DNA from 3 places in the Micromonospora sp. NPDC047793 genome. Region 2 is predicted to be linked to each of the others. Evidence: riboswitches for the same ligand, from Rfam matches in the RefSeq annotation. Region 2 holds a riboswitch; each other region holds the start of a gene.
What was found. Region 2 has a riboswitch for cyclic di-AMP ahead of ABZ738_RS11615 (C39 family peptidase). Riboswitches for the same ligand answer to the same signal wherever they lie in the genome.

Region 1 (7,300 bases), on a different contig from region 2:
GTCGACGGCGGCCCGGGCCAGCGCCTGGATACCCGGCGCGGCGATCCCGTCGTCGTTGGTGATCAGCACCCGCAGCGTCATGCGCCACCCACCCGGTGGGCCAACTCGTCGGGGGTGGTGCGTTCCTGCCGGCGGACTCCGGCGGGCTCCAGGCGTACCCGGTCCACCAGCCCGGTGATCGAGTCGAGCCGCCCGGTGCCCAGCCCGTGCCGGGTGACGTTGAGCGCGCCGGCCGCCGCGCCGGTCCGGATCGCGGTGCGTACGTCGCCGCCGCGCGCCACCACGGCGGCCACGCTGGCGGTCATCGAGTCGCCCGCACCGCGCGGGTCGGCCGCCTCCAGGCGCGGCATCCGCACCTCGAAGACCTCGCCGTCGACGAGGGCCAGCGCGGGCTTGTCGGCGCGGCTGACCACCACGTTCTCGGCACCGTTGGCGTGCAGGTCGTGCATCGCCCGGGTGAGCTGCTCCTCGTCGTCGTCGGTCGCGAGGCCGTCGGCGATCAGTTCCTCGTGGCTGACCTTGACGAAGAAGACCCCGCTCTCCAGCACCGCCGTGAGGTGGTCACCGCAGAGGTCCACCACGACCCGGCTGCCGTTGGCGCCGAGGTCGGCGGCGAAGCGGCGGTACAGGTCGGCGGGGACCAGCGACGGGTCGTTCGGGCCGCTCAGGATGCTCACCGCCGCGCGCAGTCCCTCGCCGAGCGCCAGGTTGTAGAGCTCGTCCAGCTCGTGCCGGCTCAGCGGCTGCCCGGTCACGTCGACGAGTTCCTGCCGGGTGCCGTCCCGGCGGTCGTGCACGTACCCGCCGCTGCCGCCGGAGTCCCGCGCCACCACCTTGAGGTCGACGCCCTCGCTGACGAGCAACGGCTCCAGCACCTGCCCGATCTCGCCGCCGAGCGCGGTGCAGAGCACCACGTCGACACCGTGGGACAGCACCATCCGGGCCTGCCAGACGCCCTGACCGCCGGGGTGCAGGTGCAGTTCCGGCGTCTCGTTGGGCTGGTCGATGGTGACCGTGAGCAGGGGGGTCGGCGCGAAGACCATCACATGGCCGGTCGCCGCGCTCACGACACACCGTCGCACTGGGTCCGCTGCGGTCCGCTCATAACCGTTCCTCCCGGTCGCCACGAAATGTCCGCTTCGATGTCGACGGTAACCAAGGTGGCGCGAGAGCGCGCGGCGACGGGCGGGTGGATTCGAGGCGGGCGCGTCGGGGTGCGGGAACGACGACGCCGGGTGGACCCACCCGTGAGGGCGGCCACCCGGCGTGTCGTGCGGGTCAGTACACCGAGAGGTGCACGTGGTTGGTGTGGTCGCTGGAGGGGTCACCACGCGCGCCGCTGTACGTCCGCCAGCCGCTGCTGGGCAGCCAGATCTGCTTGTACCAGATCACGTAGAGCACGGCGAGACGGTCGGCGTTGTTGACGTAGAACGCCGCCAGGTTGTTGCCGTACGTCCGGTCGCCGCCGGTGGCGGCCCCGCCGAAGCCGTTCTTCTGCGCCGCGAAGTCGCAGGCCCGCCCCTTCGGGTGCTCACCCGAGCCGCCAGCGCGGTAGCAGGAGACGTACCGGGTGAAGCCGGCCGCCTTGGCCTGGTTGAGCGCGTGCAGGGTGCGCGGGGTGATGCAGCCGTTGGCCGGCGTGGGGTCGTTGACGCTGCACGACTCGGCCGGCCAGGAGCCGTTGGAGTTGCGGGGCGCCGGCTTGGCCGTGGGGCTGCTGGAACCGCCGCTGCGTGCCGGGGCCCGACTGGCCCGCTCCTCCGCCGCGGCCCGCTCGGCTGCCCGCTCCTCCCGTTCCTCGGCCACCGTCAGCGAACGCTCGGCCTGCTCCTTGCGCTTGGCCATCACGGCCACCTGCTTGCGCTGCTCCTGCACCTCGACGTCGAGGGCCTGCTTGGTCTTGCCGACCTCGTCCCGGCTGGCCCGCAGGTCGCGCAGGGCGCGCTCCTCGTTGGCCGCCACCGCGTCCAGTGCCGCCGCGCGGTCCATGAAGCCGGCCGGGGATCCGCTGTTGAGCAGCGCCGACGCGGCACCGAGTCGGCCGCTGCGGTACGCCTGCGCGGCGATCTCGGCGACCTTGGTGCTGCGTTCGGTGAGCTGGCCCTCGGTCGTGGTGAGCTGCTCGGCCAGCTTCTTCTGCCGGTCGACCGAGCGGTCGAGGGCGGTCTTGGCGTCGAGGTAACCCTTGCTGGCCGCCTCCAACTGGGCGCGCAGAGCCGGGGTGCCGCCCTCGTCGCCGACGTCACCGGGAGCCGCGGAGGCGGCGCTGAACGGCGCCAGCGCGGCGCCCAGGGCAAGGGCGAGCCCCGCGGCTATCAGGGCCGCCATACGGGCGGCCGGTCTCACGGTTGCCACTGCTGGCATGCACATGTCCTTCCGTCAGCCGCCGACCGGGTTAGCTGACGGGTTCGGGACGGAAGATCCCTACCGCTGGACGCGGATGCACCCCTGGAACATGGTTCCCCGGTTCGCCCTGGCGGGCGATTAGGCGGCGGTCACCGCCGGCACCGTCGAGTGCCGCCTGGCGGAGGCCGGGTCCGAGCCTACCGGTGCTGGTGGGACCCGTGCAGCCGGTGTGACTCCTGGTGTTCCCCTGGTCACGAGTAAACCAGACATAAGGTATGTTTGTTGCTTTTTCGCCAAGCGAGGTCGGTGGCCTCCGGCTCAGCCTGTCGGTTCGATCGTGGTCAGCCGCTGGGTGGCCCGGGACAGGGCGACGTAGAGCGTACGGACACCGGAGCCGGGATCGGCACGGATCTCGCCGGGGGCGACCAGCACCACGCCGTCGTACTCCATGCCCTTGGCCTCCAGGCTGGTCACCACCTGGAGACGCTCGCCGCCGAGCCCACCCAGCCAGGCCGCGACCTCGTCCCGACGCGGCACCGGCGTGATCACCCCGACGGTGCCCTCGACCTCGCCGAGCAGCGCGCTCGCGGCGGACGTCACGCCGGCCGCCAACTCGGCCGCCGGCACCACCAGATCCACCGGGTCGACCCCGGTGGTCCGCACGGCGGTGGGCAGGGACAGGTCCGGGTACGCCCGGCGGATCTCGGCCGCTGCCACCGCGAAGATCTCCGCCGAGTTGCGGTAGTTCGTGGTGAGCGTGAACCGGTGCCGCCGACGACGACCCAACGCCTGGTCCCGGGCCCGGGACAGCTCCTGCGGATCACCCGTCCACGCGGTCTGCGCCGGGTCGCCCACCACCGTCCACGAGGCCAGCCGACCGCGCCGGCCGATCATGCGCCACTGCATCGGTGACACGTCCTGCGACTCGTCCACCACCACGTGCGCGTAGTCGCGGTAGTCCTCCGGCCGCTCCCGCGCCGCCTGGCGGGCAGCCCGCTGCCGGTCGGCGTACGTGCTCAGCTCGCGAACCCCACCGGCGAGCTGGAACGGGTCGCGCTTCTGGCGGGCCGGACGCACCGGCTTGCCGAGCAACGCGTCCAGCTCGTCGAGCAGCGCCGCGTCGGCCACCGTCGGACCCTCGGCTGCCAGCTTCCGGTACGCCTGCTCCAGCAGCCGGATCTCGGCGCGGGACAGCAGCCCGGCGGCGTACCGGCGCAGCCGTTCCGGATCGGCCAGCCAGCCGAGCACGTGCCGGGGATGCAGCCGGGGCCACCACGCCTTGAGGAAGTCCCGGAAGTCCGTCCGGTCGATCAACTCGTCCTCGAAGGCCCGCTGCTCGGGCAACCGGGCGACACCCAACCGGCGGGCCTGTGCCCAGAGCGCCGCCAGGACGCCGTCGAAGCCGGCCCGGCGTACCTCGTTGCGCCGCGCGCCCCGGGCCAACGCCCGTTCCCGGATGGCGTCCAGCTCGGGCCGCTCCAGCCGCAGCAACTGCCCCCGGTAGAGCAGCCGCAGCTCGGGCGGGGAGTCGGGTACGCCGTCCCGGGCCGCCCGTTCCAGCAACCGGCGCATCCGCAGCGACCCCTTGACCGCCGCCACGTCGACCGGGTCGGTGCGGGTGGCGACCAGCCCGGGAAAGAGCGTGCCCAGCGAGTGCAGCGTGGCGGTCTCCTCGCCGAGGGACGGCAGGACCGAGGCGATGTACTCGACGAAGACCGAGGAGGGGCCGACCACCAGGATGCCGCCGCCGGCATACCGGCTGCGGTCGGAGTAGAGCAGGTACGCGGCACGGTGCAGCGCCACCGCCGTCTTGCCGGTGCCCGGCCCGCCGGAGACCAGCGTGACCCCGGAACCGGGGGAGCGGATCGCCTCGTCCTGCTCGCGCTGGATGGTCGCCACGATGTCGCGCATCCCCCGGCCGGTGGCCCGGGACAGGTTGGCCAGCAGCGCGCCGTCGCCCACCACCGCCATCTCCGCCGGTGCGGCGTCCGGGTCGAGCAGGTCGTCCTCGATCCGGGTGACCCGCTCCCGGCTGGACTGGATCGTCCGGCGGCGTACCACGCCGAGCGGCTCGGCCGGGGTGGCCTGGTAGAAGGGGGCGGCGGCCGGGGCACGCCAGTCGACCACCAGCGTGGCGGCGTCCTCGTCGCGGATACCGAGCCGCCCGACGTGGAACACCTGCCCGTCGCGCAGGTCGAGACGGCCGAAGACGAGCCCCTCGTACTCGGCGTCGAGCACGTGGCGGCGCTGCGCGGCGTGGAACACCATCGCGTCCCGCTCGACCAGCGCGCCGAAGTTGCCGACCCGGGCCAGCCGGTAACCGTCCCGCTCGGCGCGGACCGCCGCGCGTCGCAGCTCGGCCAGTCGTGCGTACACCCGGTCGAGATGCCGCTGCTCGACGGCGATCTCCCGGTCCAGGGTGCTCTGGTCCACCGCTTCGTTCTCCTCGTCACGCCGGCCCGGCCAACCGCACGAGATTACGCCCCACCTCGCGGGGGCGCGGAGGCACCGTGTCCGGGTGCGATCTCCAGTGCGGTGTCCAGAAACGTTCACCGGGCCGCGCCGGGTCCAGACGACGACCGGCGGCGTTGGAGTCGGGCCTGGATACAACACCGGTATCCAGGCCCGACTCCGCCTTGCCGGACCGCCGCCTGGACCTCGCCGCGACACCGCCAACGTTCCTGGACACCGCACTAGCGGCGGCGGGTACGGCCGGCGGCGGAGCGGCCACCGGTGCGTCCGGCGTCGGCGAGCACCTGACCCAGGACGCCGGAGAGGGCGCCGGTCACCTCCTCGGGACGCTCCATCATCAACATGTGCCCGGCGCCGGGGCAGACGGTCAGCTCGGTGGCCGGCAGCGCGGCGGCGATCGACTCCGCGCACGGCGGCGGGGTGAGCCGGTCCCGGTCGCCGACCAGCGCTGCTGCCGGCAGGTCCGCCAGCGCGGCCAGCGTCTCCAGCCGGTGCTGGGCGCCGAAGGAGGCCCGGAAGCCGCCGATCGAGCGCAGCGAGGCGCGCGCCACCGCCGAGGTGACCAGGCGGATGTCAGTCGGGTCGCAGCGGTCCCCGAAGAGCATCCAGCGGATGCTGGGCTGCAGCGCGCGCAGCAGGGCCCGGGGCGGACGCCAGGCCCCGCAGCGGGCGAGCACCCCGGCGCCGGTGGTCTCGGCCAGCCGGATGATCCGGGCGATCCGGGGCGACAACCCGTAGACGGTGTGCGTATGCCCCTCGGCGGTGGTCGAGACGAAGACCAGGCCGGCCACCCGGCGGGCGAAGTGCCCCGGGTGCCGGTGCGCGTACTCCATGATCGTCATGCCGCCCATGGAGTGCCCCGCCAGCACCACCCGCCCGGTCGGCGCCACCGTGTCCAGCACGGCGGCGAGGTCGTCGCCGAGCTGCGCCAGCGTCGCCGTGGGCAGCGTCATGCAACTCGACCGACCGTGGCCGCGCGCGTCGTAGCTGACCACCCGCACCGACCGGTGCGCCGAGCGCAGCGCCGCCACCTGCCGGTGCCAGCTACGCCCGTCCAGCGTCCAGCCGTGCAGCAACACCGCCGTGACCTCGGCATCCGCCGGTCCGTCGATGTCCACGTGCAGGCGTACGTCGTCGCCCAGTCGTACCTCGACCGGATCTGGCATCGCCACCTCCCCAGGCACACGCGGATGCGTAACACCGGGAATACCCGGTGGTAACACCGGCTACCCGTCATGAGACCACGCGAATCGGGGTGCTGAGAAGATCCCGGAACCGGGTACGTCGACGGGACGATGCGGTCACCCTGAGATCATGGCGATGCCACGGACGGCCGACCCCCGACCGGACGACCGGGCGGCCGGAGGGACCCCCCGGGCCGCCCTGGCCGACCTGCTCGCCGGCAACCGGCGCTTCGTCAGCGGCCAGCCGGTGCACGGACACGACGTCACCGCCGCCGCCGCGAGCGCCTCCGGGGACCAGCAGCCGTACGCCGTCCTGCTCGGATGCATCGACTCACGGGTACCACTGGAGGCGATCTTCGACCAGACCTTCGGCTCGATCTGCGTCATCCGCACCGGCGGCCACGTACTCGACCGCGCGGTCCTCGGCTCGATCGAATACGTCGTGGACGTGCTGGGCGTACCCCTGGTGATGGTGCTCGGCCACGAACGCTGCGGCGCGGTGGCCGCGACGGTCGACACGCTGCGGACCGGCCGCCGCCCGCCCGGGGCGCTGGCCCACCTGATCGACCGGATCGCGCCCGCCGTGACCGAGGTGGGGCTGGACGATCCGCAGGTGCAGCCCCTGGCCGTACGCCGCCACGTCCGGCGCACCGTGACGACCCTGCGCGCCGACCCGCTCCTGGCCCCGGCCGTGGCCTCCGGCCGGATCGCGGTGACCGGGGCGCTCTACACCCTCACCACCGGCGAGGTCTCCCTCCTGCCCGCCACTCCTTGACTGCCCACACTCCTGGACCGCCCCGTCTCACCCGCTGCCGCCCCGTCTGCCCCCTGCCCCGCCCCGCCTGCGGCCCCGTCCCGTGCCCTGTGGTTCCACTGCCGGTCCCTGTTCCGCGCGGGGCGGGGGGCGCGGTGGGGTGGAGACGCGCGAACGCCCGCCGGGTGGACCCGGCGGGCGTTCGTGGTGGTGCGAGGTGTGGTGCGGGGCTCAGCCCTCGAAGACGCCGGCCTCGACCAGGCGCTTCTCGGTGGCGTCCCAGCCGTCGCCCGGGTGGGCGGCGTTGAGGCCGTTGATCTCCGCCCGGATCTTGGTGGCGTGCCCGGCGGCGGCCAGCACCCGGATCTCCTCGACGAAGGCCTCGGAGTCGGTGCGCAGGTGCGCGGTCTTGCCGTTGGTCAGGTTCCGCACGTAGGCGTGCTTGCCGCCGTTGAGCGGGATGAGGTACTTGAACTCGCCCAGCACGCTGAGTGCGCCACCCTGGCCAGCCTGGCCGGCCCGGACTGACGCGCGCGCGGTCTTA
Region 2 (7,300 bases):
CTGCGCCGGGGCCAGACCCCGCAGGCGTTCCGGTCGACCACCATCCGGGAGGCGTACCGGCTGGCCGAGGGTGACCCGAACTTCGCCGCCACCGACGACTGCGGTGTGGTCCTGCGCTACCTGCCCGAGGTGCCGATCAAGGTGATCGACGGCTCGGACGAGAACATCAAGGTCACCCACCCGGTCGACGTGCACCTGGCGGACAAGCTGTTCCAGCTCGCCGCCGCCAAGGTGCCCCGGCTGACCGACCACCGGTCGTACAGCGAAGAGGTCACCGGCCGCACGATCGTCGTCTTCGGCGGCAGCTACGGCATCGGCCACGACCTGACCGAGCTGGCCCGCCGCCACGGCGCCCAGGTCTTCCCGTTCAGCCGCTCCAGCACCGGCACGCACGTGGAGCGGCCGGAGGACGTCGAGGCCGCGCTGCGGACCGCCTTCGAGGCCACCGGACGGATCGACCACGTCGTGGTCACCGCCGGGATCCTGGAGAAGGGCGCGCTGGCCGAGATGGACCAGGAGACCATCGACCGGGTGCTCCAGGTCAACTTCGTCGGCCCGGTGACCGTCGCCCGGCAGTCCCTGCCCTACCTCCAGCAGACCAAGGGCCAGCTCCTGCTCTACACCTCCAGCTCGTACACCCGGGGACGGGCCGACTACGCGCTCTACTCGGCCACCAAGGCCGCGCTGGTCAACCTCACCCAGGCGCTCTCCGACGAGTGGGCCGAGTTCGGCGTACGCGTCAACATCATCAACCCGGAGCGGACCGCCACCCCGATGCGGACCAAGGCCTTCGGCGCGGAGCCCGAGAACACCCTGCTCGCCGCCGAGACCGTCGCCCAGGCCTCGCTGGACGTGCTGATCTCGGAACTCACCGGCCAGGTCATCGACGTACGCCGGCCGCCCGGCGAGGCGTCGACCTCCGCCCCGGTACCCACCCAGGCCGACGCCCCCAGCAGCGGCACCCGCGTCGGCTGACCCGCCGACGACGAGCACGAAGGCAGCGCCGAAATGCGTGGTGACCTGGTCACGAAGTTGGCCGCCCGGGGCCTGGCCACCGGCGGGGCGGTCCTGGCGTTCCTGGTGCTCGCGCTCACCGGCGCGACCGCCTGGGGGCTCGGGCTGGCGGTGGCCGCGCTCGCCGCCACCGTCTGGGAGCGCCGGGTCCGACCGGGCGCCGACAGCGTCGCGGAGACCGCTCTGCTCGCCGCCGGGATCCTGGTCGGCTACGCCCGGCAGCTCGACGGCGGCTTCGACCCGATCCTGGCGGTCACCGCCCTCGTGCTGCTCGGGCTGGTGCTGGTCACCGGGCCGCTGCGGACCGCCGGCAACCTGGAGATCCGCGTCGCCAACCTGCCGGTACGCACCTGGGTGCCGCAGGTCGCCGCCCGGCTCGACGACGCGGTGGCGGGGCTGCTCGCCGCCCTGGCAGTGGCCGCCCTGGCCGGGCTGCCCGCCGTGGTCGCCCTGCTGGTCTGCCTGCCGGTCGGTGCCGCCGCCGGGGCGGTCGCCCTCGACCTGGCCCGCCGCCGGTTCCGGCCGACGGCCGGCGGGTCGGCGGTCACCCGGGCGCTGCGCCGGCACCAGCCGGAGTTCGTGCTGCACTTCTCCGCCCCGCCCGGCTCGGAGTACCAGGTCACCATGTGGCTGCCGTACCTGGAACGGATCGGACGGCCGTTCGTGGTGATGCTGCGGGAACCGGAGTTCCTGCCCGCCGTCGCGGCGGCCACCACCGCACCGGTGGTCTACTGCCCCACCCTGCGCACCATGGACGAGGTGCTGGTGCCGAGCCTGCGGGTGGCGTTCTACGTCAACCACGGCGCGAAGAACAGCCACTGCATCCGATTCACCCAGCTCACCCACGTTCAACTGCACCACGGCGACAGCGACAAGGCGCCCAGCGCCAACCCGGTGTCGGCGATCTTCGACCGGATCTTCGTGGCCGGCGAGGCCGCCGTCGACCGGTACGCCCGCGCCGGGGTGGAGATCCCGCCCGAGAAGTTCGTGGTGGTGGGCCGCCCGCAGGTCGAGGCGATCGAGGTACGCCACCAGCCGACCCGGGGGCTGACGAACCCCACGGTCCTCTACACCCCCACCTGGACCGGCCACCACGCCGACGCCGACTACTGCTCCCTGCCGATGGCCGAGACGCTGCTGCGGCGGCTGCTCGACCGGGGCGCCACGGTGATCCTGCGCGCCCACCCCTACACCAACCAGCACCCGGGCTCGGCCCGTCGCCTGGCCCGGCTGCACGAACTGCTCGCCGCCGACCGCTCCCGCACCGGCCGCCAGCACGTCTTCGGCGCCGCCGCCAGCCGGCTCACCCTGGCCGAGTCGGTGAACCGGGCGGACGCGCTGGTCTCCGACGTCTCCGGGGTGGTCTCCGACTGGCTGTACTCGGGCAAGCCCTACGCGGTCACCGACACCGGCGTCGACGGTGACCGGTTCGTCGAACGGTTCCCCCTCGCCGCCACCGGCTACGTGCTGCGGCGGGACATGGCCGACCTGGACGACGTGCTGACGCGGCTGCTCGACACCGATCCGCTCGCCGAGGCACGCTGGGCGACCCGGCGGCGCTACCTGGGCGACTTCCCCGCCGACTCGTACGCCGAGGCGTTCCTCTCCGCCGCCCGGCGGGAACTGGACCCGGCCTGGACCGCCCCGGCGCCACGGACCACGACCGACGACGCGGCGCTGCCGACCGCCCCCTGAGCGCGCAGCAGCGGCCGTGGTGAGCGGTGGGCGTACTCGGTCAGACCTGTAGACCGAGAAGCACCGGGATCGCCGCCACGACGACCCCGGTCAGATAGCGATCCGCTGAACAGCACCTCAGGCCCGGATGTAAGGAAGGGCCCCCTGCTATCGCCTGGTGTATAGCAGGGGACCCTTCCTTACATCTCGTCCTTACATCTCAGGAGGAGTAGCCGCGGGTGGCGGCCCAGTGGGCGAGGTCGGTGGTGCTCATCCAGTACGAGTAGTACGAGGCGTCGGCCGAGTCCGCGATCTTGACCAGTCGACCGTCGTCCGCGTAGCCGACCACGGCGACGTAGTGGCCGCCGGGGAAGGAGTGCCAGCCACCGTCGGTGTCGGTGGCACTGCCGGCCACGTTCACCACCACACCGCGCCCGTCGGTGATCGCCTCCACCACGTCGGCCTGGAGCTGGTCCATCTGCGTCGGGGTGGCCGAGCCGCCCCGCAGCATCGTGGTCGAGTACGGCTCGCCCTTGAGCGTGGCGTTGAGCACCCGGGTGGTGTCCAGAGCCGAGTTGGTGCCGGCGTACGTGGTGCCGAGCTGGGCGGCCAGGGTGTCCTGGTCACGGTCGACCCCGGCGGCGCTGAGCGCGTTGCGTACCGCGGCCGGGCCGCAGTAGTAGCCGGTGGTCTGGGCCTGGAAGTCGTAGTCCAGGACCTTGCGCGTCGGTGGCTTCGGTGCGGTCTTCTCGCTGACGGCCACCGGCGAGGGGGCCGCCGAGGTGGCCTTCGGCGTGGGCGAGGGCGACGGTGACGGTGCGGCGCTGCTCGGGGCCGCGCTGCCGGGCGGGGTCGACGGGGTCGGCTCCACGCGGGTGTCGGCGCGGGAGGCGGCGGTGTCGCCCCGCGTCTCGGCGACGGCGGTCGTGGTGTGCGCGGTCGCCGGGGCGTCCTCGGTGCCGACGAGTACGGCACCGGTGCCGGTGGCCAGCGCCAGCGCGGCGGCCGAGGCGGCGACGACCTGGTAGGGGCGTTCGGTGGCCAGCCGGCGTAGCTGGCGCGTCAGGGTCTGCTTCACGGAGTCCTCCACGGGGCTCAGGGAGGCACGGCGATCCGCTCCGGCGGTCAGCTCGACAGGACATGCCGAGGACCGCCCGAGTGGGCGGACGGGCCGTGCGAGGGGCTTCGCCCGGTCGGGGCCGGGCGGGGGCCGCAGTCAGCTCGCGGCCGACGGCCCGGTGAGCGCGGGCACCGCAGTGCCGTGGAGGAACAAGAGGGGTATCACAAGGGGATGCACGAGAGGAAAGCTCCTTCCGACACCGCCGACCGGGTTAGCTGACGGGTTCGGGCGGGAAGTTGGCCCTACCGTGAGCCGAAGCTCGCGGATTCACCCCAGAGGTGCGGTGGGTCCCCGGTTCGTGAGACCACGATTAGGCGGGTCGATGCGGCGTCGCCTCCTGCGATCGGTTACCGCATCGGACGGGCCGACATTACTGGTCGGCCATTGCCCTGCCAACCCGCTCTGACCTGCGCAAACATGATCCAGCTCAGTGATTTTCGGGCGTTCGGTCATCGATGTCCCGCAACAGGACCGACGGCGATCGACGTAACGGGCGGTGACAACCGGACCACCCCCGGACAATGCCTCCGGACATCACGTCACGTCTCGGGCGGTTGCGGCACCACCGTCCGTTCCGGCGATCGGTGTGACCGGGCTCACCCGATCAGGCCGGATTACCGGGGCTCCGCGCGTCTCGCCCGGGTCACCCCACGCGCGCCGGACGCCAGCGCAGGGCCGCAGCGGCCGGACGTGCGGCGGTGGTCACGGCGGGTGCCGGCACCGAATTCGGTCGCAGGCGCTGCGCGGCGGCGTACGCCTCGGCGGAGAGCACCCGGGCCGCTTCGGTGGCCCGTTCCGTCTCCCGCCAGGCGGCCCGTTCCCGCTCGGCGGCGGCCCGGTAGGTGGCCCGGTGGTTGTCCCGGACGACCCGGGCCAGCACGACCTCCTGTGCGGCCGGGTGCAGGCGGGGGTCCCAGCCGGCCCGCCGGGCCAGCACGTCGGTGAGCTGCCGCGCCGACAGGTCACCGCGCCAGTGCGCCACCATCGCGGCGTGGTGCAGCCAGCGTTCCCGGGCGGCGTACTCGCTGGCGGTGCGGGGGGTGCGGGGGGCGGGCAGCGCGGTGGTCCCGGCGAGCCGTCGGGCCCGGCTCTCCGCCTCGTCGAAGCGGGCCCAGGCACGGTCGAGGGCGGTCTGGGTGGTACGCCACGCGTCCCGCCGCCGGGCGGCGTTCTGTGCGGCCCCGGCGGCGGCCACCGCCACCTCACCGGCGTAGCGGCGCAGGTCGGCCGTCTCGGCCTCGGCGGGGTCGTCGGCCGGGCCGCTGGTCTCGTCGGTGCCGGACGAGGAGGGTTCGGGCCGGGCGACCAGGACGGTGAGCACACCCAGTGCGAGCACGAGCAGCACCGACCAGATGGCGGCGGCCCGGGGCACCTCGATCAGGAACTGGTAGAGGACGGTCTTCTCCATGGCGGTACCTCGTGGGCCGTGGTGCGCTGACAGCGGGCCGCCGGCACCCGGTCCCCCGACGGCGGCGCGTCGGAACCGGGCGGGGCGGTGACGGGATGTTTCGCGGGGCAGAGGTCCCGGGCGTTGCGGGACGGGCTGCGGCGGAGTCCGGTCGGTGTGCCGCAGCGGGGCGTGAGGTCAGTCGCCGGGTGGGGCGCGGGCACCGTGGGCACCCGGCGGGACCGCCGTCGGAAGGGACGCCGCCGGGCCGCCCACCACCGCCGTCACGGCGGGCCGCTGCGCCAGGCCCGTCTCGGGCGACAGCCCGGGTACGCCGAGCGCGTCGGCGCGGTCGACGGCCCCCGTGGCGGACACCGTGACCAGCGCACCCGTCGACGAGGGGTGCCAGTCGGCACGGGGCGAGGGCATGAGGAGAGGAGCCGCCGCGAACCGGCCGGCGGCGGGGTGCCCGACGAGCGCGGCCTGTGCGGGCGTGGCCAGTGCGGGCGTGGCCAGTGCGGGCGCGGCCAGTGCGGGCGCGGCCAGTGCGGGCGCGGCCAGTGCGGGCGCGGCCAGTGCGGGCGCGGCCAGTGCGGGCATCGCCCAGGCGCCGAGGGTGAACGCGGCGGCGACCGCGAACCCGGTCAGCAGTCGCGTCGCCCAGCGCGCCAGCCACCACAGGGGACGGGCGGGCGCGACGGGAAGCACCCGGTCACGCTACCGCCACCGATGTCGCACCGCATCGGCGGCGGGCGTGTCGGGTAGACGACGCGCCGTAATCGGCACACGAAACAGCAGGTCGGAGCGTCGACGACAACGGTCCACGGTGGACTCAGCGGTCCCGGTCGCGGTGACCTGCCGTACTCGGCTCGTCACCCGGCACCCGCTGCCTCGGCGGCCCGACGGGCGGGCCAGCGGGCGATCCGGCGGGCGGATTTGCGGACGGTCCCGCAGGCTCGGCGGACCCGCCACCAGGCGGGGCGGCGGGTCCGGCGGCAGGCGGCGGGGCGGCGGGGGCGCGGCTCGGGGCGAGTCGGCGCATCATCGGTTGCTCCACGTAGCGGTGCAGCAACGCGGCCAGCGCCAGGGTGAGCAGCAGGAACCCGATCACCGCCGGCACTCCCCACCAGCCGGGCAGGCCGGTGCCCCAGTCGCCGGTGAGCCGCAGGATCGTCATGATCGCGAAGACGTGCACCAGGTAGAAGGCGAACGAGACCTCGCCCAGCCAGACCATCAGCCGGGAACGCAGCGGCGAGCGGCGACCGTGCACGTCCGCGTCGGCCGCCGCCGCGATCACCAGGACGTACGCCACCGACAGCAGTGCCGCCCAGAGTTCGGCCCGGATCCACTGCGAGGCCGCCACCCAGGTCGCGACGAAGATCACGGTGGCCAGCGGCAGCCGGGGCCCGCGCCAGCGACCGCGCAGCATCAGCTCGGCGGCGGCCACACCCATCCAGAACTCCAGCGACCGCACCAGCGGGAAGATCTGGGCGAACCACCACCGGCTCTGCTCCGGCACCAACTGCTGTCCGGGCCAGAGCGCCAGGATCAGCAACGGCATGGCGATCACGACGGCCCACAGCATCCACGGCCTGGCCCGGCGGATCAGCGGCAACGCCAACGGCAGGCACAGATAGAAGAACAGTTCGCAGGAGAGCGACCAGCTCACGTTGTTGACGCTGTAGAAGTAGCCCGGTCGCGGGTCCCATGCCTGGAGCAGGAAGAGGTTCTCCAGCGCGGCCACCGGGTTGATCGGGTCGGCGAACCAGAGCGCCGCGAGCATGGCCAGCGCCCACATCACCAGGTGGTTCGGATAGATCTTGGCGAGCCGACGACGCCAGAACCGGCGGCGGGAGTCACCGACCCGGGCCGACCACACCAGCACGAAGCCGCTGAGGATGAAGAAGAACTGCACCCCGGACAGGCCCAGGGTGAAGATCTCGCTGACCACCGCCTGGTGACCGGGCTCGGCGATGATGCGCATGGTGCCGGCGTGGAAACCGAAGACCAGCAGCGCGGCGATCCAGCGCAGTCCGGTCAACGAGGGCAATCGGCTGGCGTCACCGCGTCGGGTGGTGGAGGGCTGCCTATCGACGACGGTGGCG
Region 3 (7,300 bases), on a different contig from region 2:
CCGGGTGCCGCCGCGGGTCCCAGCCCCGGTGGGCGAAGACGTCGCTGAGCTGTTCCACCGACAGCTCCCGCCGCCAGTACGCCTCCATCGCCGCCCGGTGCAGCCAGCGCTCCCGGTCGGCGTACTCGGCGGGGGTGCGCGGGGTCTGCGGCAGCGGCATGCCGGTGGCAGCGGTGAGTCGGCGGACGTCCGCCTCCGCCGTCTCGTACGCCTGCCACGCCTGTTCGGCCTCGTCCTGCGCGGCGAGCCACTCCTCGCGGCGGCGGCGGGCCGTGGCGTCGGCGCGGTCGGCGGCGACGGCGACCTCCTCCGCCCAGCGGTCCTGGTCGCGCTGTTCCTCGGTGTGCTCGGTGCGACTCGGCAGTGCCGCCTCGCGGATCCGGGCGCCCGCGTCGAAGCGCAGGAGTCGTCGGGGGCGCAGCAGCAGGGCGGCGATGGCCAGGATCACCACGCCCAGCAGGGTCAGCCAGATCACGGCGGCCCGGGGGACGTCGGGCAGGACGTAGGAGAGAGCGGTTCGCATCATCAACACCTCTCGCGGTCGGATGAGGGTCGTCGACTGGGCAAGGTCTGTGGTCGCCGAGGGCGGCGACAGGACGGCGGCGGGGCCGGACGGGTCCGCGACGGCGGTGTGCCCGGGACGCTCGGCGACGGTCGGTCGGGATCGAGGTCGGGGCCGGGTCGGCGGACGGGCGCGGGCCGGAGGGCGTCCTGGGGGCGGGCCGTCGGTCAGGCCGTCGGTGGACCGCGACGGGGCGGCTCGCCGTGGCCGACGGCGAGCCGCAGCGCGGCGGGCCGGTGGACCGTGGTGGTGCCGGCCGAGCCGGACTCGGCGGCGGGCTCGCGGTGGGCCGGCGGCGCGGTCGGCGCCGTGGGCTGCGTCGGCGACGTCGACAGCGCGGCGGACGCCCGCACGTGCTCGGTGACCGGTGCGACCGTGCCCGGCCAGGTCGGCACGTCGGCGGTGACGGACCAGGCGCGATGGTCGGCGACGGCATGGGTCGGCTGGTCGTCGGTCGGGCGCAGTGGCAGGTCGGCGACGGCCGTGCCGAGGCCGACCGCCACCACGAGGGCGGCCAGTGCCAGCCGGGTCAGCTCCCGCAGCGTACGCAGCGTCGCCGGCCACAGGGGACGGGCGAGCACGGCGGACGACACGTGTCCAACCTATCGTTTCGGTGCGGAGAACGCATTGGCGCAGCCCCCGTCGGGTCGGTGAACCACGCCACGTCGTCGACTGTGGACGGTCAGCGATCGCCGCTCGCGGTCGAGGGCGCGTCGGTGAAGAGGGCGAGCAGGTCGCCGATGTGGCGGTCGGCCTCCGCCGGGTGACGGAACCGCCCGGCCGGGTTGAGGGTGTACTCGTTGCGGCGGCCGACCCGGGTGCGGTGCAGATAGCCGCCCGCCTCCAGGTCGGCGACGATCGCCTGGGCGGCGCGTTCGGTGACCCCGACCTCACCGGCGACGTCGCGCAGCCGGGCGGTGGGGTTGCGGGCGATGGCGAGCAGCACGTGCGCGTGGTTTGTCAAGAAAGTCCAGTTCCGGGTGCTTTCTCGCTCGTCTGAGGTCGCCATGCCCGCCATCGTATGGCCTGCCCCTGACGTACTCGGGCTGCGCCCGCACCCGCCCGCGCCGGTTGGCAAGCGTTCTGGAATACATGAAATGCAGATCACGCATAGCTTGACGCGCCTTGCGCTGCGTGTGACGGTTGGTGGCAGCCCGTGGCCAGCGCCGGCCGGGATGACCAGGCATTCCACCGAGAGGCGAGGTGACGCCGGATGAGTCGACCCGGAACGATCGGAGCGCAGCCCGGTCCCGAACGCGAGTACCTGACCGCTGACCTTCCCGGCTCGCGGGAGCGCGCCCTCGCCGAACTGGTCGCCGGAAACCGCCGCTTCGTCAGCGACACGCTCCGGCACCCCAACCAGAACGCCAGCCACCGGGCCGCCGTCGCCGCCGAGCAGCACCCCTTCGCGGTGATCGTGGGCTGCTCCGACTCACGGTTGGCTGCGGAGATCATCTTCGACCGTGGGTTGGGTGATCTCTTCGTGGTCCGCACCGCCGGCCACACCATCGGCCCCGAGGTGCTGGGCAGCGTCGAGTACGCGGTGAGCGTGCTGCGTACCCCGCTGGTGGTGGTGCTCGGGCACGACTCGTGCGGTGCCGTCCAGGCGGCCCGTGCCGCGGCGGCCACCGGGACCGCGCCGACGGGCCACCTGCGTGCCGTGGTGGACGCGGTGGTGCCCAGCCTGCGCCGGGCCGAGCGGGCGGGGATCGACGACCTGGACGCGATCGTCGACATCCACATCGCGCAGACCGTCGAGGCGATGCTGGAGTCCTCCGAGGCGTTGGCCGCCGAGGTGGCCGCCGGCGGGTGCGCGGTGGTGGGCATGTCCTACCGACTGGCCGCCGGTGAGGTGCGGACCGTCGCGGCGGAACCCGCCGAGATGGCGGGCGTGGTCACTCCGGTGGGCTGACCCTCGGGCCGCCCACGGACACGGACGACGAGGGCCGCTCCGCCAGACGGCGGAGCGGCCCTCTCAGGTCGCCGGGACGCTGCTCAGAGCAGCGACACGTGTACGTGGTCCGTGTGGTTGGACGGGCCGCTGTAGGACCGCCACCGGTTCTCGGTCGGGAACCAGATCTGCCGGTTCCAGATCACGTAGTAGATGCCGAGCCGGTCGGCGTTGCGGACCAGGAAGGCCGCCAGGTTGTTGCCGTAGATCCGGGTGTCGTCGTTGTGCCAGGGGCTGAACCCGCTGTTCTGCAACGACCAGTCACAGGCCCGGCCCTTCGGGTGCTCGAACTTGTCACCGGGCCGCCAGCAGCCGACGAAGCGGTTGAAGCCGGCCCGCTTGACCTCCTTGTACATGTGCAGCGTGCGCGGCGTGATGCAGCCCGACGTGGTCGGGTCGTTCTGGTTGCACGACTCCGCCTTCCAACTCCCGTCGGACGCGCGGTTCGGTGCCACCCGGGCGACCGGTGAGGTGGCGGCCACCAGGCCACCGGTCAGGCTCTCGCCACCGACCAGGCGGAGCGACTTCTCCGCCTCGGTCTTCTTACGCGCCATGTCGTTGGTCAGCTTCTGCTGCTCGCGGACCTCGGCGTCGGACGCGAGCTTGGCCCGGTCCGCGCGCTCCCGGATCGCGTTGACCTCGCCCAACTTCTTGTCGTTGAACAGGTTCAACTCGTCGAGGGCGGAGGCGCGGTCCATGAACGAGTCCGGGGCGTTGCTCTGCAACAACATCGCTATCGCACCGACCCGGCCGGTCCGGTACGACTGCGTCGCGATCTCGGCGACCTGCGGCCTGAGCGCTTCGAGGTCGGCCTGTGCGCGACGCAACTCGACGTCGAGCTTGAGCTGCCGCTTCTTGGACTTCTCCAGCTGGTTCTTGGCCTTGGAGAAGTCGCGGTTGGCCGACTCGATCAGGTCGTTGAGCATCGGCGGGTCGTCGTCGTGCTCGGCGGGGCTGGGTGGGTTCGGCGCGGCCATGGCCGGCAGAGGTCCGGCGAACACGGCGAACGCGGCGAACACGGCCACCACGGGGGTCATCCAGCGGCGTAGGGGTGCCGTCACTTCTTTCCCTTCCATCGACCGCCGACCGAGTTAGCTGACGGGTTCGGAACGGAAGTGGCCCCTACCGCTGACGCGGATTCACCCCACCTACCTGGGTCCCCGGCTCGCCTCGCGGCGATTGGGCGGTGGCACCGCAGGCGCCGCTGCGCGCCTTCGGCGGTGACCGGCAGTGAGGTTACCCGAGAGTCCATGTCGGTCTCTACGCCCCGAACCTGACTAGATGCGTCATTTCGTAATCGCGATGGGTGACCAACGACACGGGCACGAACCGTGTCGGCAGGGGCGGTCACGCTGCGGGGTGTCACCATGTGGTGTCCGTGCTCCTGTCCGGATCGGGCCACCGCGAACCGGTGGCGGGGGATGTGTCACGCGCACGCGCGGTGCTGAGTGCGTGCAGTGCCTCGGACCGGTCCGAGCCGGGCCGGGGAGTCGGTGGGGTGGGGCCGTCGCCGTCCGGCCCGTCGTCGTGGCCGCCGGGTCCGCCGGGCTCCGGCGTGTCCCGCCGCCCGGCGGTGACCACCAGCGCGGCCAGGGCGGTCGTCAGCGGTACGGCGGCGACCAGCCCGAGCGTGGCCACCACGCTGCGGACGATCTCCTGGGTGAGGAACTCGCTGGTCACGATCTGGCCGAGCGCGCGGGTGTCGGCGGTGAGCAGGAGCAGCAGCGGCAGCGACGCGCCCGCGTACGCCAGCACGATGGTGTTCACCACCGAGGCGATGTGGGCCCGGCCGACCCGGGTCGCCGAGCGGTACAGCTCCCGGCGGGTGAAGCTCGGGTTGGCGTGCCGCAGTTCGGTCACCGCGGCGGCCTGGGTCACCGTGACGTCGTCGAGCACGCCGAGCGAGCCGATGATGATGCCGGCGAGCAGCAGGCCGTGCAGGTCGACGTCGCCCCGGAACATGGAGAGCGTGGTGGCGTCCTCGCTGCCGAAACCGGTCAGGTGGGTGGCCCGGGTGGCGGCCAGCCCGAGCAGGCCGGTGAGCACCAGGCTGCCGAGCGTGCCGAGGACGGCCACGGAGGTCTGTGCCGAGATGCCGTGCGTCAGGTACAGCACCACGAACATGATCAGTGCCGCGCCGACGATGGCCACCACCAGCGGCGGCTGGCCTGCGCTGATGCCGGGCAGCACGAAGGTGAGCAGGATGGCGAAACTGGCCGCCAGGCCGCCCAGCGCGGCCAGGCCGCGCAGCCGTCCGAAGGCCACGATGGCGGCGGCGAACAGCACCGCGAGCCAGATCAGCGGCTTGCCCCGCTGGTGCTCGGCGATGTTGTAGGTGCTGATCGAGGGATCCTCGGGATCGATCAGGGAGACCAGGATGATCGCGTCGCCGACGCTGACCCGGGGTGCCCCCGGCCCGTCCGGCAACGGCGCCTGCACGTCCTGACCTTCGTCCGGGCCGCTGTCGACCCGCACGGTGACCGTGCCGCACTGCTGCCCGGCCGTGGTCGGGGTGCCCTCGGGCACGACCGGGTTCGGTGGACAGGGCTCGTTCACCACCCGCGTGACCGTGCCGTGGTATCGGGGCAGGTCGTCGGCGGCCTCGGGCCGGGGCGGGTCCGAGGGCCAGAGCACGAGCGCGGCGACCAGGGTGGCGAGGAAGAGGGGGACCACCGTCACGATGAGGATCCGCCGCACCCGGGGTGGGGTGGGCGGAGCGGAACGGGTGTGGTCGGCGCCCATTCATTGTCTCCCAACGATTCCAAGGCGAACTACGTACCGGCGGGCGAGATGGTTCAGCGCCGCCGGTCGGCCACGGCGGCGGGCATCCGGAATGGCCCGAGCGTGGCAGGATGGCTGCGTACCGTGAGGGTGGGGCCGGCTCTCGGCAGCCGCAGCAGGGCTGCGGCGGGGCGGTCGGGCCGCAGCAGGGCTGCGGCTGGACTGCCGGCACCCCGTGGGGGTATGGCGGCGGGCCGCCGGAGGGCTGCTGCGGCGGTGGTGCGTGCCCGACGGCGGGCGGGGGCCGGGAGGTCTCCGGATCGGCTGGCCATCGTGGCGAATGGTAGCCAGGTCGGCATCGGAACGCAGGTCGCGAGCGTGTGTCGGATGCCGGGCGTCGGAGCCGACACCCGAGGCGGGCGTGCTGGTGGGGCGGGTCAGCCGCGCTTCATCAGACGGCCGACGGCGGCCATCATCTCGGAGGCCATCTCGTCGGCGCGGCCCTCGGCGGCGCCCTCGTGCATGCAGTGCCGGGCATGCCCGTCGAGCAGGCCGAGGGCGACCTTGTCCAGGGCGGCCTGGATCGCGGAGATCTGGGTGAGCACGTCGATGCAGTAGCGATCCTCGTCGACCATCTTCTCGACGCCGCGTACCTGCCCCTCGACCCGGCGTAGTCGGGCGAGCAGTTGGTCCTTGCTGGCGGTGTAGCCGCGGATCGGCGCGGGTGTGCTCATGAACACGAGGATAACGTACCCCTGGGGGGTATGGTACGGTCACGGTTGTAGATACCCCCCGAGGGTATTCGACGGGGTGCCCGGCCCGGGTTGACGGGCCTGGAGAGGAGAGTTGCCATGGTCACCACCACGTACCAGGTGCAGGGCATGACCTGCGGCCACTGCGTCAACGCGGTCAGCACCGAGGTCGGCGCGCTCCCCGGCGTCGACGACGTCCGGGTCGACCTGGCCAGCGGCGAGGTCACCGTCACCAGCGAGCAGCCACTGGACCCGGCCGCCGTCCGGGCCGCAGTCGACGAGGCCGGCTTCGAGTTGGTCGCCGCCTGAGGCGACCGGAGACCGAGGTGTCCCGATGAACACGGCGACGAAGGTGAGTGGCTTCGCGCTCGGCCTCGCGGCGGTGTTCGCCGCCGCGTACGGGGTCGGCCAGGTGACCGGGCCGCCGGCCCCGGTCACCGCGACCAGCCACGACGGCACGGCGGACCACGGCGACGACCCGGCCCGGAACGGCCACGACGGTGACGCCGGACACGACGCGGGCGCCGCCGGGCACCTGCCCGGCGGGCTGCTCGTCTCCGAACGCGGCTACACGCTGGTGCCGGTCGGCGCCCCGGCCGGAGAGTTCGCCTTCCGGATCACCGGCCCGGACAGCCGGCCGGTGACCGGGTACGACGTGGTGCACGACAAGCCGATGCATCTGATCGTCGCCCGGCGTGACCTCTCCGGCTTCCGCCACGTACACCCCGAGCTGACGCCCGACGGCACCTGGCGGGTCGCCACGCCGCTGACCGCGCCCGGGGTGTGGCGGGCGTTCGCCGACTTCACCCCGACCGGAGGCGAGCCGTTGACACTCGGTGTCGACGTGACGGTCCCCGGTGCCCTGACCGAGCGTCCGCTGCCCGCACCGGCCCGCACCGCCACGGTCGACGGCTACACGGTCACCCTGGACGGCACGCCACAACCGGGCCACCCGTCCACGCTGACGCTGACCGTCGCGCGCGACGGCGTACCCGTCACGGACCTGGAGCCGTACCTCGGGGCGTACGGGCACCTGGTCGCACTACGGCAGGGTGACCTGGCGTACCTGCACGTCCACCCGGAGGGAGTGCCGGGCGACGGGCGCACCGAGCCCGGACCACGGGTGAGCTTCGCCACCGAGTTCCCGTCCGCCGGTGCGTACCGGCTCTATCTCGACTTCCGCCACGGCGGGGTGGTGCGCACCGCCGAGTTCACCGTGCACGTCGGGGACCCGGTGCGCGTCGGGGACCCGGTCGGTCCGACCGCCGCACCGGACGACGGGCACGGTACGCCCGGACACGGGCACGACTGAGG

Region 1: another riboswitch for cyclic di-AMP. It lies ahead of ABZ738_RS23270 (hypothetical protein); the one in region 2 lies ahead of ABZ738_RS11615 (C39 family peptidase).
Region 3: another riboswitch for cyclic di-AMP. It lies ahead of ABZ738_RS06145 (hypothetical protein); the one in region 2 lies ahead of ABZ738_RS11615 (C39 family peptidase).

What each region holds. Positions count from the first base shown of each region.
Region 1 covers NZ_JBEYSG010000013.1:80,957-88,256, forward strand. The annotation lists gene ABZ738_RS23260 (5'/3'-nucleotidase SurE) at 1-81, opposite strand, end outside; gene ABZ738_RS23265 (PfkB family carbohydrate kinase) at 78-1,043, opposite strand; gene ABZ738_RS23270 (hypothetical protein) at 1,279-2,364, opposite strand; cyclic di-AMP (ydaO/yuaA leader) riboswitch at 2,369-2,501, opposite strand; gene ABZ738_RS23275 (AAA family ATPase) at 2,665-4,779, opposite strand; gene ABZ738_RS23280 (alpha/beta hydrolase) at 5,040-5,984, opposite strand; gene ABZ738_RS23285 (carbonic anhydrase) at 6,139-6,777, shown strand; gene ABZ738_RS23290 (hypothetical protein) at 6,988-7,300, opposite strand, start outside.
Region 2 covers NZ_JBEYSG010000004.1:327,939-335,238, reverse strand. The annotation lists gene ABZ738_RS11625 (bifunctional cytidylyltransferase/SDR family oxidoreductase) at 1-975, shown strand, start outside; gene ABZ738_RS11620 (CDP-glycerol glycerophosphotransferase family protein) at 1,009-2,709, shown strand; gene ABZ738_RS11615 (C39 family peptidase) at 2,909-3,778, opposite strand; cyclic di-AMP (ydaO/yuaA leader) riboswitch at 3,994-4,135, opposite strand; gene ABZ738_RS11610 (hypothetical protein) at 4,452-5,216, opposite strand; gene ABZ738_RS11605 (hypothetical protein) at 5,394-5,903, opposite strand; gene ABZ738_RS11600 (acyltransferase) at 6,028-7,300, opposite strand, start outside.
Region 3 covers NZ_JBEYSG010000002.1:297,006-304,305, forward strand. The annotation lists gene ABZ738_RS06125 (hypothetical protein) at 1-526, opposite strand, end outside; gene ABZ738_RS06130 (hypothetical protein) at 730-1,155, opposite strand; gene ABZ738_RS06135 (MarR family winged helix-turn-helix transcriptional regulator) at 1,245-1,580, opposite strand; gene ABZ738_RS06140 (carbonic anhydrase) at 1,776-2,474, shown strand; gene ABZ738_RS06145 (hypothetical protein) at 2,558-3,574, opposite strand; cyclic di-AMP (ydaO/yuaA leader) riboswitch at 3,578-3,709, opposite strand; gene ABZ738_RS06150 (YibE/F family protein) at 3,876-5,255, opposite strand; gene ABZ738_RS06155 (metal-sensitive transcriptional regulator) at 5,672-5,968, opposite strand; gene ABZ738_RS06160 (cation transporter) at 6,086-6,295, shown strand; gene ABZ738_RS06165 (hypothetical protein) at 6,321-7,298, shown strand.